2 linked regions of the Thermococcus kodakarensis KOD1 genome follow. The protein of the gene in region 1 binds, or shares a complex with, the protein of each later gene. Links are inferred from orthologs where the notes say so. Each region holds a gene or a part of one and is shown in the gene's direction. Other genes may lie near its edges.

Region 1 (7,809 bases):
CCCTTCTTCAGCTCGCTCGGGAACTTGATGGCGTCGAACGGGCACGTCTGGTTGCAGACTCCACAGCCAGTACAGAGGAGCTCGTCTATCCTGACCTTCTTTGTTTCAGGGTCGTAGACGAGCGCTGGACAGCCCGTAAGGAGTATGCAGGCCTTACAGCCGGTACATTTGTCCTCGATGACCACTGGGAGTTCTCCGATCTCGCCGCGCCTTATCACAGGAATGACGCACTCGCGCTTCGCTATTATAACCGCAGGCCCCTCGATCTGCATCGCCTCTTTTATAGCCTCCCTCGTCGCCTTGAGGTCGTAGGGGTCAACGGTCTTGACGTACTTGACTCCCAGAGCCTTCACAAGGGCCTCTATGTCTATCTCGTTGAACTTCCTTCCTGTCTCGCTTCCGCCGGTTCCCGGGTGCGGCTGGTGGCCTGTCATAGCAGTGGTTCTGTTGTCGAGTATCATCACGAGAACATTTAGGTTCTTGTAGACGGCATCTATGAGCGGCTGGATTCCGTTGTGGAAGAACGTTGAGTCGCCAATGGTGGCTATGATCTTCTTGTCCATAACAACGCTTTGACCGTTGGCGAGGCTTATGCTAGCACCCATTACGTATTCGGTCCAGATGGCCTCAAGCGGCGGGAGGAGGGATAGGGCGTAGCAGCCTATGTCGCCGTGTATTGGAACCTTGTAGCGGCCGAGCTTGAGGTCTCTGAGGGCATCGAGTACTGCCCTGTATGAGCCGCGGTGAGGACAGCCGGGACACATTACTGGCGGCCTCTTCGGAGCTAAGTTCTCGGCGTAGGCAACCTCTTCGGGCTTTACGTATTCCTCACTTTCTTCGCCGATGACCTTCAGCAGGGCGTTTCTAACGAGCGAAGGCGTAAGCTCGCCCTCAAGCGGAAGATGTCCCGTCCTCTTGCCGTAGATTGGAACGTTCAGGCCAGCCTCGTAGGCGGCTATCTTGACCTCCTCCTCAAGGAACGGGGCGCCGTCCTCAATTACTATAGCCTCTTCAACGGTCTTCAGGAACTCCACAACGAGCTTCTTCGGGAGCGGATGGGGAGTTGAGAGCTTGAGAACCTTGAATTCGGCGTTTATTTTCGGGAGAACCTCCTTCACGTAGTTGTAGGGTGCACCCTCAACGATTATTCCCAGCTTGGCGTCTTCTTTCCCTTCGACCCAGTTGAAGGGCATCTCGTTGAACTCCTCTTCGATCTTCCTCAGCGTCTCGTTGAGCCACTTGTGCCTCTTTCTGTTGCCTTCCATGCTGGCCCTCACGTATCTCTCAATGTCCTTCTTGAAGACGGGTTTCCTGTTAAGCTCGACGAACTCGCCGACCTCGACGTCGGCCGTTGTGTGGTTCACCCTCGTCGTTGTCCTGAAGATTATCGGGACTTTGTATCTCTCGCTCAGCTCGTAAGCGTACTTTATGAGGTCGTGGGCCTCTTGAGGATCAGCCGGCTCAAGAACGGGAAGGAGAGAAATCTTGCCGTAGTACCTGTCGTCCTGCTCGGTCTGGCTCGTATGCGGCCCGGGGTCGTCCGCGACAAGTATTACAAGTCCACCCTCAACGCCGGAGTAGGCGAGGCTCATGAGCGGGTCGGCGGCAACGTTTAGGCCGACGCACTTCATTGTAACGAGGGCCCTTAGCCCAGTATAAGCCACTCCAGCGGCCTCTTCTAAGGCTACCTTCTCGTTCGGCGCCCACTCGGCAAAGACCTCCGGCTTCAGCCTCGCTATTGTCTCGATGACTTCGGTTGAGGGGGTTCCTGGATAACCGGTAGCAAAGACAACACCGCTTTCAAGTGCGCCGTAGGCAATCGCCTCGTTTCCCATGAGGAGCTTTCTCTCTTTTTTAGCCGATACTCCAAGTGAAGCGTTAGAAGGAGCGTTCTTTAGAGCCTCCACGATGACCACCGTAGGCTTTCCGTGAATAAGGTTAAAACTCTATGCTCAGGAAAACACCCAAAAAAGCCGAAAAATATTCGACTTATTAAGGTCTCTTTCCCTGCTTCGGGTCGTAGAAGTACTTGCCCATTGCGTCACCGTAAGACTGCAAGTATTTCCTTCTAACTGTGAATGCGTAAATCGCTGTGACTATAAGTATCATTCCCCCAACGTATAGACCGTATGACTTCAAGGTCACAAACACCGCACCAACGAATATTCCGATGATCCCAAACACGATGGAGAGCATGATCACGAGGAGAATCTTGTACCCATACCTTTCCATGAAAAGCGCGAAGTCCATTCGTGGACACCTGTTATTGTATCTGCGTTGAACCTTATAAAGTATTCTCGCAGGCTTTAAATACCTAGAGCACGAATTCCTTTGTGAGGTCTATGAAAATAAAAGAATTGGTGGAAATCCTTGACGAGGCCATAGCGAGTCTCAAGATCGCCATAGTTGCCAACCAGCAGAGGGCTATGGAGACACCCTACACGAGCCTGGAGTTCACCCAGCGGGCCATTGAGCTTCAGGAGGATCTGGACGACCTCTTAAAGGCCAGGGAATTTCTTCTATCCCTCGATCCCGAGACGGATGCCGAAGAGCACTTCTCAAGGGAGGAGCTGGAGAGGTTCCTCAAACTTCTTGAGCTCCTCAGGAATAGCGAGGCTCACTTCTACTGAGGTGATGGGTATGGACTTCCGTGAGCTTGAAAGAATAGTCGTTGAATTCAGGGACGCTAGAAGCTGGAAAAAGTACCACACACCAAAGAATCTGGCCATCTCCGCTGTGGTTGAGCTGGGAGAGCTTTTCGAGCACTTTCAGTGGCTCAGCGATGAGGAAATCCTCGAAGCTGTAAAGAATCCTCAGAAAAAGGAGGAGGTCGCGGATGAGATAGCGGACGTCATAATTTACCTCGTACTCCTGGCGCATGAGCTTGGAATAGACCTGGATGAGGCCGTTGGCAGGAAAATCAGAAAGAACGAGGCTAAGTACCCTCTCCCAGGAGACTGAGAAAGGCTTTCCTTAAGGATTCTACTTCTTCTCTCCCTAGCCTGTTTTTCTCCCAGCGCTCTTTCATAGTCAAGTTTTCGTCCTCGATATCCAGTACTGCCTTTCTCACTCCGCCTCTCGGCCTGTTGCAGTCTCCCTTCCATCTCGGAATGACGTGGATATGGATGTGGGAAACTGTCTGGCCGGCTGCTTCTCCGAGGTTGATGCCGACGTTGAAGCCGTCGGGATTTAGGGTCTGTTTCAGGGCCTTCATGGAGAGGTCAACGCCCTGCATTAGGGCGATTTTTTCTTTCTCGTCCAGCTCTTCCCACGCTTCGATGTGTCTCCTTGGGACGACGAGCACATGCCCCCTGTTCGCTGGGTATTCATCGAGGATTACCCTTATCAGCTCATCTTCGTACAGCAGGTTTTCCCTTTTTGGACTGCAGAACGGACACTTCATAGAACCACCAAAGACTTAAAACCACCCATCTTAAAAAGTCCCCCGGTGGGAGCATGAGTGAAGAACTTAAAAAACTCGAAATTGCTTACCGAAAGCTTCTCCTCGCGGGCCTGCTGTTGCTTCTGGTAGGGTTTGGGCTCATTATCTTTAAGCCCCTGGGATGGACCGCATCCCTGATACTGGGAGCGGTCATCTTTGCAGTGTCTTTCATCCCGCTGGAGCTTGCGAGGAGAACCGCCAGGAGGATGGCGGTCATCGCTTTTAGGGGAGAATAGAAAAGCTTAATAGATGGCCCGTAGAGTAAGCTAAAGGAGTAAAGGGAATAGAGGTGATGTGAAATGGCGTTTGTACCACCGCAGGCCGGTTACGACCGGGCGATTACGGTATTCAGCCCTGACGGAAGGCTCTTCCAGGTCAACTATGCCAGGGAGGCAGTGAAGAGGGGAGCAACCGCTGTCGGTGTTAAGTGGAAGGACGGTGTTGTCCTCGCCGTTGAGAAGAGGATCACCAGCAAGCTCATCGAACCGAGCAGTTACGAGAAGATATTCCTCATTGACGACCACATAGCGGCCGCTCCGAGCGGCATTATTGCCGATGCCAGGGTTTTGGTTGACAGGGCCAGGCTTGAGGCCCAGATTTACCGCCTCACCTACGGCGAACCCGTCCCGCTCACCGTTCTGGTGAAGAAGATATGCGACCTTAAGCAGGCCCACACCCAGTACGGCGGTGTGAGGCCCTTCGGCGCCGCCCTGCTTATGGCGGGCGTAAACGAGAAGCCCGAGCTTTTTGAGACCGATCCGAGCGGCGCCTACTTCGAGTGGAAAGCAGTTGCCATAGGAAGCGGCAGGAACACCGCCATGGCCATTTTCGAGGAGCACTACAGGGACGACATCGGAAAAGACGATGCCATAAAGCTCGCAATCCTTGCCCTTGCGAAGACCCTCGAAGAGCCAACTGCTGAGGGTATAGAGGTTGCCTACATAACCATGGACGAGAAGCGCTGGAAGAAGCTCCCGAGGGAGGAGCTTGAGAAGTACATCAACGAGATCCTCCAGGAAGTTAAGGAGGAAGAGGTTGAGGAGAAACAGGAAGACTACTCCGAACTCGATCAGAACTACTGAGGTGACGGGCGATGCCGATAAGTGTTGATAAGGCCGTCATCGCCCGTCTGAAGACCCATGGTGAGACTTTCGAGATACTGGTCGATCCTTACCTGGCTAGGGACTTCAAGGAGGGCAAGGACGTTCCGATAGAGGAGATCCTCGCCACTCCCTACGTTTTTAAGGACGCCCACAAGGGTGACAAGGCGAGCGAGCACGAGATGGAGAAGATATTCGGCACCAGCGACCCGTACGAAGTCGCCAAGATAATCCTCCGAAAGGGTGAGGTTCAGCTGACGGCTGAGCAGAGGAGGCAGATGCTCGAGGACAAAAAGCGCTACATAGCCACGGTGATCCACAGGCACGCGGTTGACCCGAGGACTGGTTATCCGCACCCGGTTGACAGAATTCTCAGGGCTATGGAAGAGGCAGGAGTGCACATCGACATATTCAAAGATGCCGAGGCTCAGGTTCCCCAGGTCATCAAGGCTATAAGGCCGATACTCCCGCTAAAGCTTGAGGTCAAGGTCATAGCGGTCAAAATACCTGGAGACTACGTTGGGAGGGCCTATGGAGAGGTCAGGAAGTTCGGCAACATCAAGAGGGAAGAGTGGGGAAGCGACGGCTCCTGGATGTTCGTGATTGAGATACCCGGTGGAGTTGAGGAGGAGTTTTATGAAAAGCTCAACGCCCTTACAAAGGGCGAAGCGATAACTAAACTGTTAGAGAGGAAGGGCCTATGAAGAAGATTTTTGTAAAACCCAGAGAACTCGTTGTCCCTGGGACTTTACTCGCCCAGGGGCCTTTTAAGAACGGAAGAGGGACTTTCAGGGAAGGCAACGCAATCTATTCCACCGTCATCGGCCTCGTTGAGATCAGGGGAAACGTGATAAGGGTCATACCACTCGAAGGCCCCTATATCCCAGAGGTTGGGGACAACGTCCTGGGGAAGATCGTTGACGTCAAGTTCTCCAGCTGGACTGTGGACATCGGAGCACCCTACCAGGCGAGCCTCAGGGTTCAGGATGCCGTTGAAGAGAGGATAGACCTGCTCAAGACCGACCTGAGGAAGATATTCGACATCGGGGACATAATCTACGCCAAAGTTAAGGCTTTCAACGAGGTAAACCAGATTGATCTGACGACCAAGGGGATGCCCTTCAAGGGCGGACCGCTCAGGGGCGGCCAGCTTGTCACAATAACACCGTCCAAAGTCCCCAGGCTCATAGGCAAGGGCGGTTCGATGATCAACATGATAAAGACCCTAACTGGAACGAGGATAATCGTGGGGCAGAATGGATGGGTATGGGTCAGCGGAAAGAACGACGAGCTTGAGCGGCTCGCAATCGAGGCAATACTCAAGGTTGACAGGGAGAGCCACACCCAGGGCCTTACCGACCGCGTTAAGGAGTTCCTCCTTAGCAGGCTCAGGGAGCTTAAGGAGCAGGGAGTAATAGAGGAAATCCCCGAGGTTAACGGAGAAGAGGGTGGAGAAGATGATGGGCAGGCCTGAAGGATTAAAGCTCATCGATGAGAACGGTAAGAGGATTGATGGTAGAAAGAAGTACGAGCTTAGGCCTATCAAGATGGAAGTTGGCGTCCTCAAGAACGCCGACGGTTCGGCGTACGTTGAGTGGGGCAAGAACAAGGTTCTAGCTGCCGTCTACGGCCCGAGGGAGATACACCCCAAGCATCTCCAGAGGCCGGACAGGGCTATACTCAGGGTAAGGTACAACATGGCGCCCTTCAGCGTTGAGGAGAGGAAGAAGCCCGGGCCGGACAGAAGGAGCGTTGAGATAAGCAAGGTCATAAGGGGTGCGCTTGAGCCGGCGTTGCTCCTTCACATGTTCCCGAGGACTGCCATAGACGTCTTCATCGAAATACTCCAGGCGGATGCCGGTACGAGGGTTGCTGGAATAACGGCCGCTTCGCTAGCTCTGGCTGATGCAGGTATTCCAATGAAAGACCTGGTTGCCGCGTGCGCCGCTGGAAAGATAGACGGTGAGATAGTTCTCGACCTCAACAAGGAGGAGGACAACTACGGTGAAGCTGACGTACCGGTTGCCATAATGCCGCTCAAGAACGACATAACTCTCCTCCAGATGGACGGCTACCTGACGAAGGATGAGTTCCTTGAGGCAGTGAGACTTGCTATAAAGGGCGCCAAGGCCGTTTACCAGAAGCAGAGGGAGGCCCTCAAGGAAAAGTACCTCAAAATAGCCCAGGAGGTTGAGGGAAATGAGTGAGATGGAAGTCATGGCCAGCATAATGCGCGATCACATCATCGAACTGCTCCGCGAGGGCAAGAGAATAGACGGCCGCTCCTTTGAGGACTACCGCGACCTTGAGATTAAGGTCAACGTTATCGAGAAGGCCGAGGGCTCCGCCTGGGTCAGGCTGGGTGACACCCAAGTTCTAGTGGGCATTAAGGCTGAACTTGGCGAACCCTTCCCTGACCTGCCCGACAGGGGCGTCATAACGACAAACGTTGAGCTCGTCCCGCTCGCCTCACCGACATTTGAACCCGGCCCGCCAGACGAGAACGCAATCGAACTGGCGCGCGTCGTTGACAGGGGCATCAGGGAGAGTCAGGCTGTTGACCTGGAGAAGCTCGTTATAGTTCCCGGCAAGCTCGTCAGGGTTATATTCATAGACGTCCACGTTCTCGACCACGGCGGCAACCTCCTCGACGCCAGCGGAATCGGTGCAATAGCGGCTCTCCTCAGCACGAAGCTGCCAAAGGTCAACTACAACGAAGAAACTGGCGAGGTTGAGATACTCGACGAGTACGAGCCTCTCCCAGTTAACCACGTCCCAATCCCTGTAACCTTCGCCAAGATCGGTAACTCCATAGTCGTTGACCCGAGCCTCGACGAGGAGCGCGTCATGGACGGCAGGCTTACTATAACGACCGACGAGACGGGACACATCTCAGCGGCCCAGAAGGGCGAGGCAGGAGCATTTAAGATGGAGGAAGTCATGTACGCCCTCGAAGTTGCCCTGAAGAAGGGCAACGAGATTAGGGAGAAGGTTCTGAAGGCCGTCGGAAGGGCCTGATGTCTCTTCTTTTCTGTTTTGGGTGGTCGCTATGGACGTCATTATGGCACTGGCGGCGGTAGTTTTCATTGGGTTCGCGGTAAGGACGCTCTATCTCCTCCTCCGCGAGGAGCGCAAGAAGGATCTTCTTCTGACCACTGCCATGTGGGGCTTGGCGCTCGTTGTCTGGGGACTGTATCTCATTACCGTTAGGGGGAAGACCCCGGTTCGCTTTGTGGTGGTTGTGTTTGGTTTGACCGCGTTTGTGCT
Region 2 (5,261 bases), 600 kb from region 1 along the record:
GAATAGCGCATGAGCATTATCTTTCTGAGCTTGTCAAAGAACATTTCATCGTCGGGATAGAGGTCCCACACCTTCATCCTGCCGTTGACGAACTTAACCGTCCTAACGAGGATCGGACTGAGCGTTGAGAAGAGAACGGGACCTTTAAGTTCGGGCTCCTTCAGAACCTTAACGTCATCTGCAATAAAAGTGGCATCCTTAATCTTCAGGAGGGGGTCATCGAGAAAGCCCTCGGCGATGGCATGGATGACATCGGCGGAATGGGAGGAGACGTAGAGAGAAACGTCATCGGAGAGAACTCTAATGCCAGCCTCGGGAATGAGCTCCCTCTTCCTGACCATTATCCTTGAGAACGTGAAGTAGTCAACACCACTAGATTCAACCTCCTTTCCAAGTTCGGGAGAAACCAGATAGACCTTCTCAAGCAGCTGAGAATAGACCTCGTAGTTGTAGTTAAACGGAAGAATTGTGCCCACCTCAGCGGGTCGGAGTTTTATTTCAATCCTCATTATTGACCCCTCCATTGTAGTGCCAATATATCCAACGTCAAAAAGGTTAATAAGTGTTTCGAAGTTGAGTTTGAAGACCATTGTGAATCAACGGATGATAAACTTGTGCATTAGATAGAAATTGTCCAAAACCCAAACCTGTTTCTGCTGGGATGGATAGAGTTAAAAAGAGTCCCAACGAGACATACATCAGGAGAGAAGTTAGAGGTGAGATACCATGAGTATTGAGAACACTGACGTTCACCCGGAGGGTTACGATGACTACGTCACTTTCCTCAAAAGGAGAATCAGGCAGCTGGAGTTACAGGTGAGAACGCTGGAGGCAGACAAGGAGAGACTTGAGAGGGAGCTTTCAAGGCTGAGAATGGAAATGTCAAGGCTCAGACAGCCGCCGGCCTTTGCGGGGAACGTCATAGAGGTGCTCGACGACGAAAGGGCTATCGTTCAGAACTACAACGGGCCGCGCTTCGTTGTCAGGATAGCGCCTTGGATAGAGAGGGACAAGCTCAAGCCAGGAGCCAGGGTGGCACTCGACCAGAGGACGATGGCGATAGTCGAGCTCCTGCCGAGCGAGAAAGACCCGAGTGTCCTCGGTTTCGAAGTCATTGAAAGGCCCAAGGTCACCTACAACGACATAGGCGGACTTGAGAAGCAGCTCCAGGAACTCAGGGAGGCAATAGAGCTCCCGCTCAAGCACCCTGAGCTGTTTGAACAGGTCGGCATCGAGCCGCCGAAGGGAGTTCTCCTCTACGGCCCGCCGGGCTGTGGAAAGACCCTGATGGCAAAGGCAGTTGCCAATCACGTCAACGCCACTTTCATCCGCGTCGTCGGAAGCGAGCTGGTAAGGAAGTTCATCGGAGAGGGTGCCAGACTGGTCCACGAACTCTTTGAGCTTGCCAAGGAGAAGGCACCCACGATAATATTCATAGACGAAATAGACGCCATAGGCGCAAAGAGGATGGACGAAACCACCGGCGGCGAGAGGGAAGTCAACAGAACCCTCATGCAGCTCCTCGCTGAGATGGACGGCTTCGACCCGAGGGGCAACGTGAAGGTCATAGCGGCAACCAACAGGCCCGATATACTCGATCCAGCATTACTCAGGCCGGGCAGGTTCGACAGGCTCATAGAGGTTCCGCTCCCGGACTACCAGGGCAGGCTCGAGATACTCAAGGTTCACACGAGAAAGATGAACCTCAAGGGCGTTGACCTGCGCGTTATAGCGGAGATAACCGAGGGGGCGAGCGGAGCAGATCTCAAGGCCATAGCTACCGAGGCAGGCATGTTCGCCATCAGGGACAGGAGGACGTACGTTACGCAGGACGACTTCCTCAAGGCCGTGGATAAAGTCATTGGCTCGGAGAAGAGGCTGGCACAGCAGATAGCTATGCACGAGGTAATGTACGGCTGAAGCCATTCTCTTTTTTCTTCTACCCCTGATTTAAAGCGAGTATTTACAATACTACATTCTTTTCGGGCTTGTTCCAAGTTTTTTCCTTTCCACAAGACCCTCAACCCACAGTATTGCCCACGCAAGCAGATACATTACGGGAATAGACAAGAAAGCAGGCCTGTATCCAAAGATATCTATAAGCAGGCCGACGAGATAAGGCCCGACCGTCGCGCCGAAGAATCCAACCATGTTGACGAAACCCATGACCGAACCCAGGTTTTCTGGACTTGCTTTCTCGGAGGTGTAGGCAGTAACTACTGGACCCACAGAGTAGAACGTAAGCCCGAGGGGGATTATAATCCAGGGAGATGCCGTTACCGCAAGGAGGAACGTTAGCAGTGCGTTGAGCACGAGTATCAGCGAGACGCTTCTCCTTCCCGTTCTATCATAGACCAAGCCACCGAGGAAAGATCCTGCTACACCCACAACCGAAAGCAGAGAGAAAAGACCCGAGGCAATCCCGAGGGAGACTCCTGAGTGCACCAGGAATGACACCAGAAACGTTAGAAGGCCGAAGAATGCGGCGAGCGCAAGGAAATTCGCAGCGCTCAAGGGGAGAACGTTCATCGGAATCGAGAGTGAGGCCCTAAAAGGCTTCGAGACTTCCCCCTTGACGGCGAGGGCAAGGGCGACTCCAACAAGAAGGCTCATGGAAGAGAGCACAGCAAAGGCGTACCTCCACTGGAGGGAGAGCGCTATGGGTACGACTATCAGAGGAGCAATTCCACTCCCTACTGGCGGCCCGACCATGAAGATCCCCATAGCGGAGCCCTTTCTCTCCCGATAGACCTCGCTTATGAGAGCCGTCGCTGGAGCATAGTACAGGCCAGAGAAAATCCCATAGAGAGCCCTAACCGCCAGAAGCTCCCAGTACTGGCGCGCGAAAACTATGAGCGCAGAAGAGAGGGAGTATCCAACGATGCTCACCACCAAAAGACGCTTTCTCCCGAGCCTGTCTCCAAGATAGCCCGCGGGTACCTGGACGAGTGCATAGGGGAGTAGCAACGCAGTCATCAGCAGACCTGCCTCGGCGTTGGTTACGCCCAGTTCCGACTTGATTATGGGGATAAGGGGTGGTATCGCCATCCTGTGGGCGTAGTTGAATATCCAGCCGAGGGAGAGCAGCAACAGGAGTCTCTTCCGCATAGGTTCGAGAGAAGATGAAACGCTTAAAAGTTTGTTGGATAGCAAAGTAAGTTTATAAAAGGCGCGGGCAACCAGTTACGGGAGAGAACATGGTCAGCAAACTGCTCGCACTCGAGGCTTACCCATCACTCAGGGACCTGGACTTCAGGATACTTAGGGGAGTAGAGCTCAACATGCGCCACCACAGGTGGGTTCCCTTAGAGGACATAGCCCGCTTTGCCAGGGTGGACGTTGAGACTGCATCCTTCCGCCTTGGAAAGCTCGACGACTGGGGACTAGTCGTCAGGAGGAGCGACATCGGCTACATAGGCTACCAGCTCACGATACACGGCTACGACGCGCTGGCAATCAGGGCGCTCGCCAAAAAGGGAGTAATAGAGGCCATAAGCACGACGCAGATAGGTGTTGGGAAGGACGCTGATGTTTACGTAGGCATAACTCCTTCTGGGGAGAAGGTCGCGGTAAAGTTCAACAGGATAGGAGGGAGGACAGCTTCCAGAAGGGCCGGCTACCACGGCCACGTCTTCCAGGACAAGCACCACACCAGCTGGCTCTACGTTTCAAGGCTGATAGCCAAGAAGGAGCACGAGGCCCTCGTCCTGCTCAGCCCGATAGCGAGGGTTCCGCGGCCGGTAGCCTGGAACAGGCACGTAGTCGTAATGGAGTTTGTGGAGGGAACCGAGCTGGCCGAACTCAGGGACACTGATTTAACCAGAGAGGAAGCAGAGAGGATACTCGATAGGGTTCTTGAGGAGTACCTCAAGATCGTTAGGTTTGGTATAGTTCACTCGGACATGAGCGAGTTCAACATAGTCCTGACTAAAGATGGAGACATCCTGATAATAGACTGGGCACAGTACATCAGCACGGCCCATCCGGAGAGCTACGAACTGCTTAAGAGGGACATAACCGTCCTTTTGAACGCCTTCAGGAGAAGGTGGGGAGTAAAAAAGGAGTTTGAAAAGGTCTGGCCCGAGTTTGAATCAGCCTGGAAGGAGAGCAGGGGTGAGGAAGGTGGTAATTAAGTACGAGCCCCTCAACAGGAAGGAGAGGATAGCAAGGCTCTTCAGGGAGGCCATAGAGGCCGAAAACCAAAAAGACCTCGAAACTGCCAAGAAAAAGCTCGATGAGATCCTTCACGAGAGCATGGAGGAAGAGCCCGAGCTGTACTTCGAGGCCTGCTTCCGCCTCGCTGATATCTTCCTTCAGGAAGACAACTACAGGGGAGCGGTCAAGTGCGCGCTTAGAGCTATTTACAACGCGCCGAACGACGATCTCTTCCGCCTCGGCTTCAAGAGGCTCGGGGACATACTAACGATAATCAGAGATGCCGGAAAAGAACTGGAGCTCACGGAGAACATGGATTCACTCAGAGTTCTCCTCAAAGAGGACAAACTCCTCAGCAAGTTCCTCGAAGCCCTAATAAAAGCGGCAAAAGGGGAAGAAGTCAGCGTGGAGTTCCCGGTCAAGGAGATGAACGAAGCGCTGGAAGCACTCAAAGGATGAGCCTCAATGTTCTCTCAAAATCTTCCCTTTTTGGTGCTAACGGGTAGTTGTAGGGTTCCTTTCCAGGTCTCTCGTTGTAGTAAGGCCGGTTGCAGCCCGGACAGCCGTGGGTCATGAAAACCGTCGTGGGAATCTTTGCAACTTCGTCCTTGGAGAGTGCAAAGCCCTTGATGGAGTCCCCATCGAAGACTATGGCATCTTCCTTCCCGATGCTCACGAGGTATTTAGCGAGCTGGATTTTTCGGTAATGTTCGAGGCTCGGCGGTTCCCTATTTTCAAGGCGGGTTCCCTTTATAGGCGTGAAGGCAAATATGGAAACATCAGCGCCGATTTCCCTCGCGCGTATGAAGGTATTCACAAGCTCCCCGTCAGTCTCTCCAAGGCCAACTATAACATGAAGTAGGGCCTTTCCACGGCCAAAAACATCAATCACTCTGCCCGCAAAGTCCCACACTTCTTCCCATGACAGGTCTGGCTTTATCTCCCTAAAGAGCCTCTCGCTGGCAACATCGAGGCCGACACCTATGTAGTCCACGCCGCGCTCCTTGAAGCGTTCAAGGGTCTCCGAATCAACAGGGGTTATCGAGACTGAAATCGGAAGATTAAGGTCGGAGAAGGCTTCAAGGAGGTCAAAAACGTCCTCAACC

Evidence for each region. The genes of interacting proteins can lie anywhere in the genome.
Region 2: the proteins of psmA (region 1) and TK_RS11330 are in contact, whole or in part, in a cryo-EM structure (PDB 6HE5), measured with the Archaeoglobus fulgidus proteins. The link is inferred for Thermococcus kodakarensis KOD1 from one-to-one orthologs. Residues at the interface, in WP_010877997.1 of Archaeoglobus fulgidus: Ala30, Arg33, Gly34, Ala35, Asp51, Arg53, Val54, Lys66, Ser79, Gly80, Leu81, Val82, Met166; in WP_010879468.1 of Archaeoglobus fulgidus: Asp391, Leu392, Lys393, Gly394, Met396, Phe397, Val398.

What each region holds. Positions count from the first base shown.
Region 1 is NC_006624.1:1,436,520-1,444,328, reverse strand. Bases 2,700-5,632 are described here. They hold psmA (archaeal proteasome endopeptidase complex subunit alpha), read left to right. Parts: upstream 2,700-3,741; coding sequence 3,742-4,524; downstream 4,525-5,632. Other genes in these bases: rrp4 (exosome complex RNA-binding protein Rrp4), read left to right, coding at 5,243-5,632; TK_RS08165 (ribosome assembly factor SBDS), read left to right, coding at 4,536-5,246; TK_RS08175 (hypothetical protein), read left to right, coding at 3,457-3,678; TK_RS08180 (HIT family protein), read right to left, coding at 2,936-3,403; TK_RS08185 (nucleotide pyrophosphohydrolase), read left to right, coding at 2,700-2,961. In the rest of the region: iorA (indolepyruvate ferredoxin oxidoreductase subunit alpha), read right to left, coding at 1-1,907; TK_RS08195 (hypothetical protein), read right to left, coding at 1,993-2,250; TK_RS08190 (hypothetical protein), read left to right, coding at 2,343-2,630; more of TK_RS08185, read left to right, coding at 2,641-2,699; more of rrp4, read left to right, coding at 5,633-6,016; exosome complex exonuclease Rrp41, read left to right, coding at 6,000-6,749; exosome complex protein Rrp42, read left to right, coding at 6,742-7,560; TK_RS08145 (hypothetical protein), read left to right, coding at 7,592-7,809. UniProt on the Methanocaldococcus jannaschii protein: Component of the proteasome core, a large protease complex with broad specificity involved in protein degradation. The M.jannaschii proteasome is able to cleave oligopeptides after Glu, Asp, Tyr, Phe, Trp, slightly after Arg, but not after Ala.
Region 2 is NC_006624.1:2,039,029-2,044,289, reverse strand. What follows is about bases 1-2,823. They hold TK_RS11330 (proteasome-activating nucleotidase), read left to right. Parts: upstream 1-726; coding sequence 727-1,920; downstream 1,921-2,823. Other genes in these bases: TK_RS11325 (MFS transporter), read right to left, coding at 1,972-2,823; cas6 (CRISPR-associated endoribonuclease Cas6), read right to left, coding at 1-509. In the rest of the region: more of TK_RS11325, read right to left, coding at 2,824-3,108; TK_RS11320 (serine/threonine-protein kinase RIO2), read left to right, coding at 3,198-4,133; TK_RS11315 (hypothetical protein), read left to right, coding at 4,123-4,614; TK_RS11310 (radical SAM protein), read right to left, coding at 4,604-5,261. UniProt on the Methanocaldococcus jannaschii protein: ATPase which is responsible for recognizing, binding, unfolding and translocation of substrate proteins into the archaeal 20S proteasome core particle.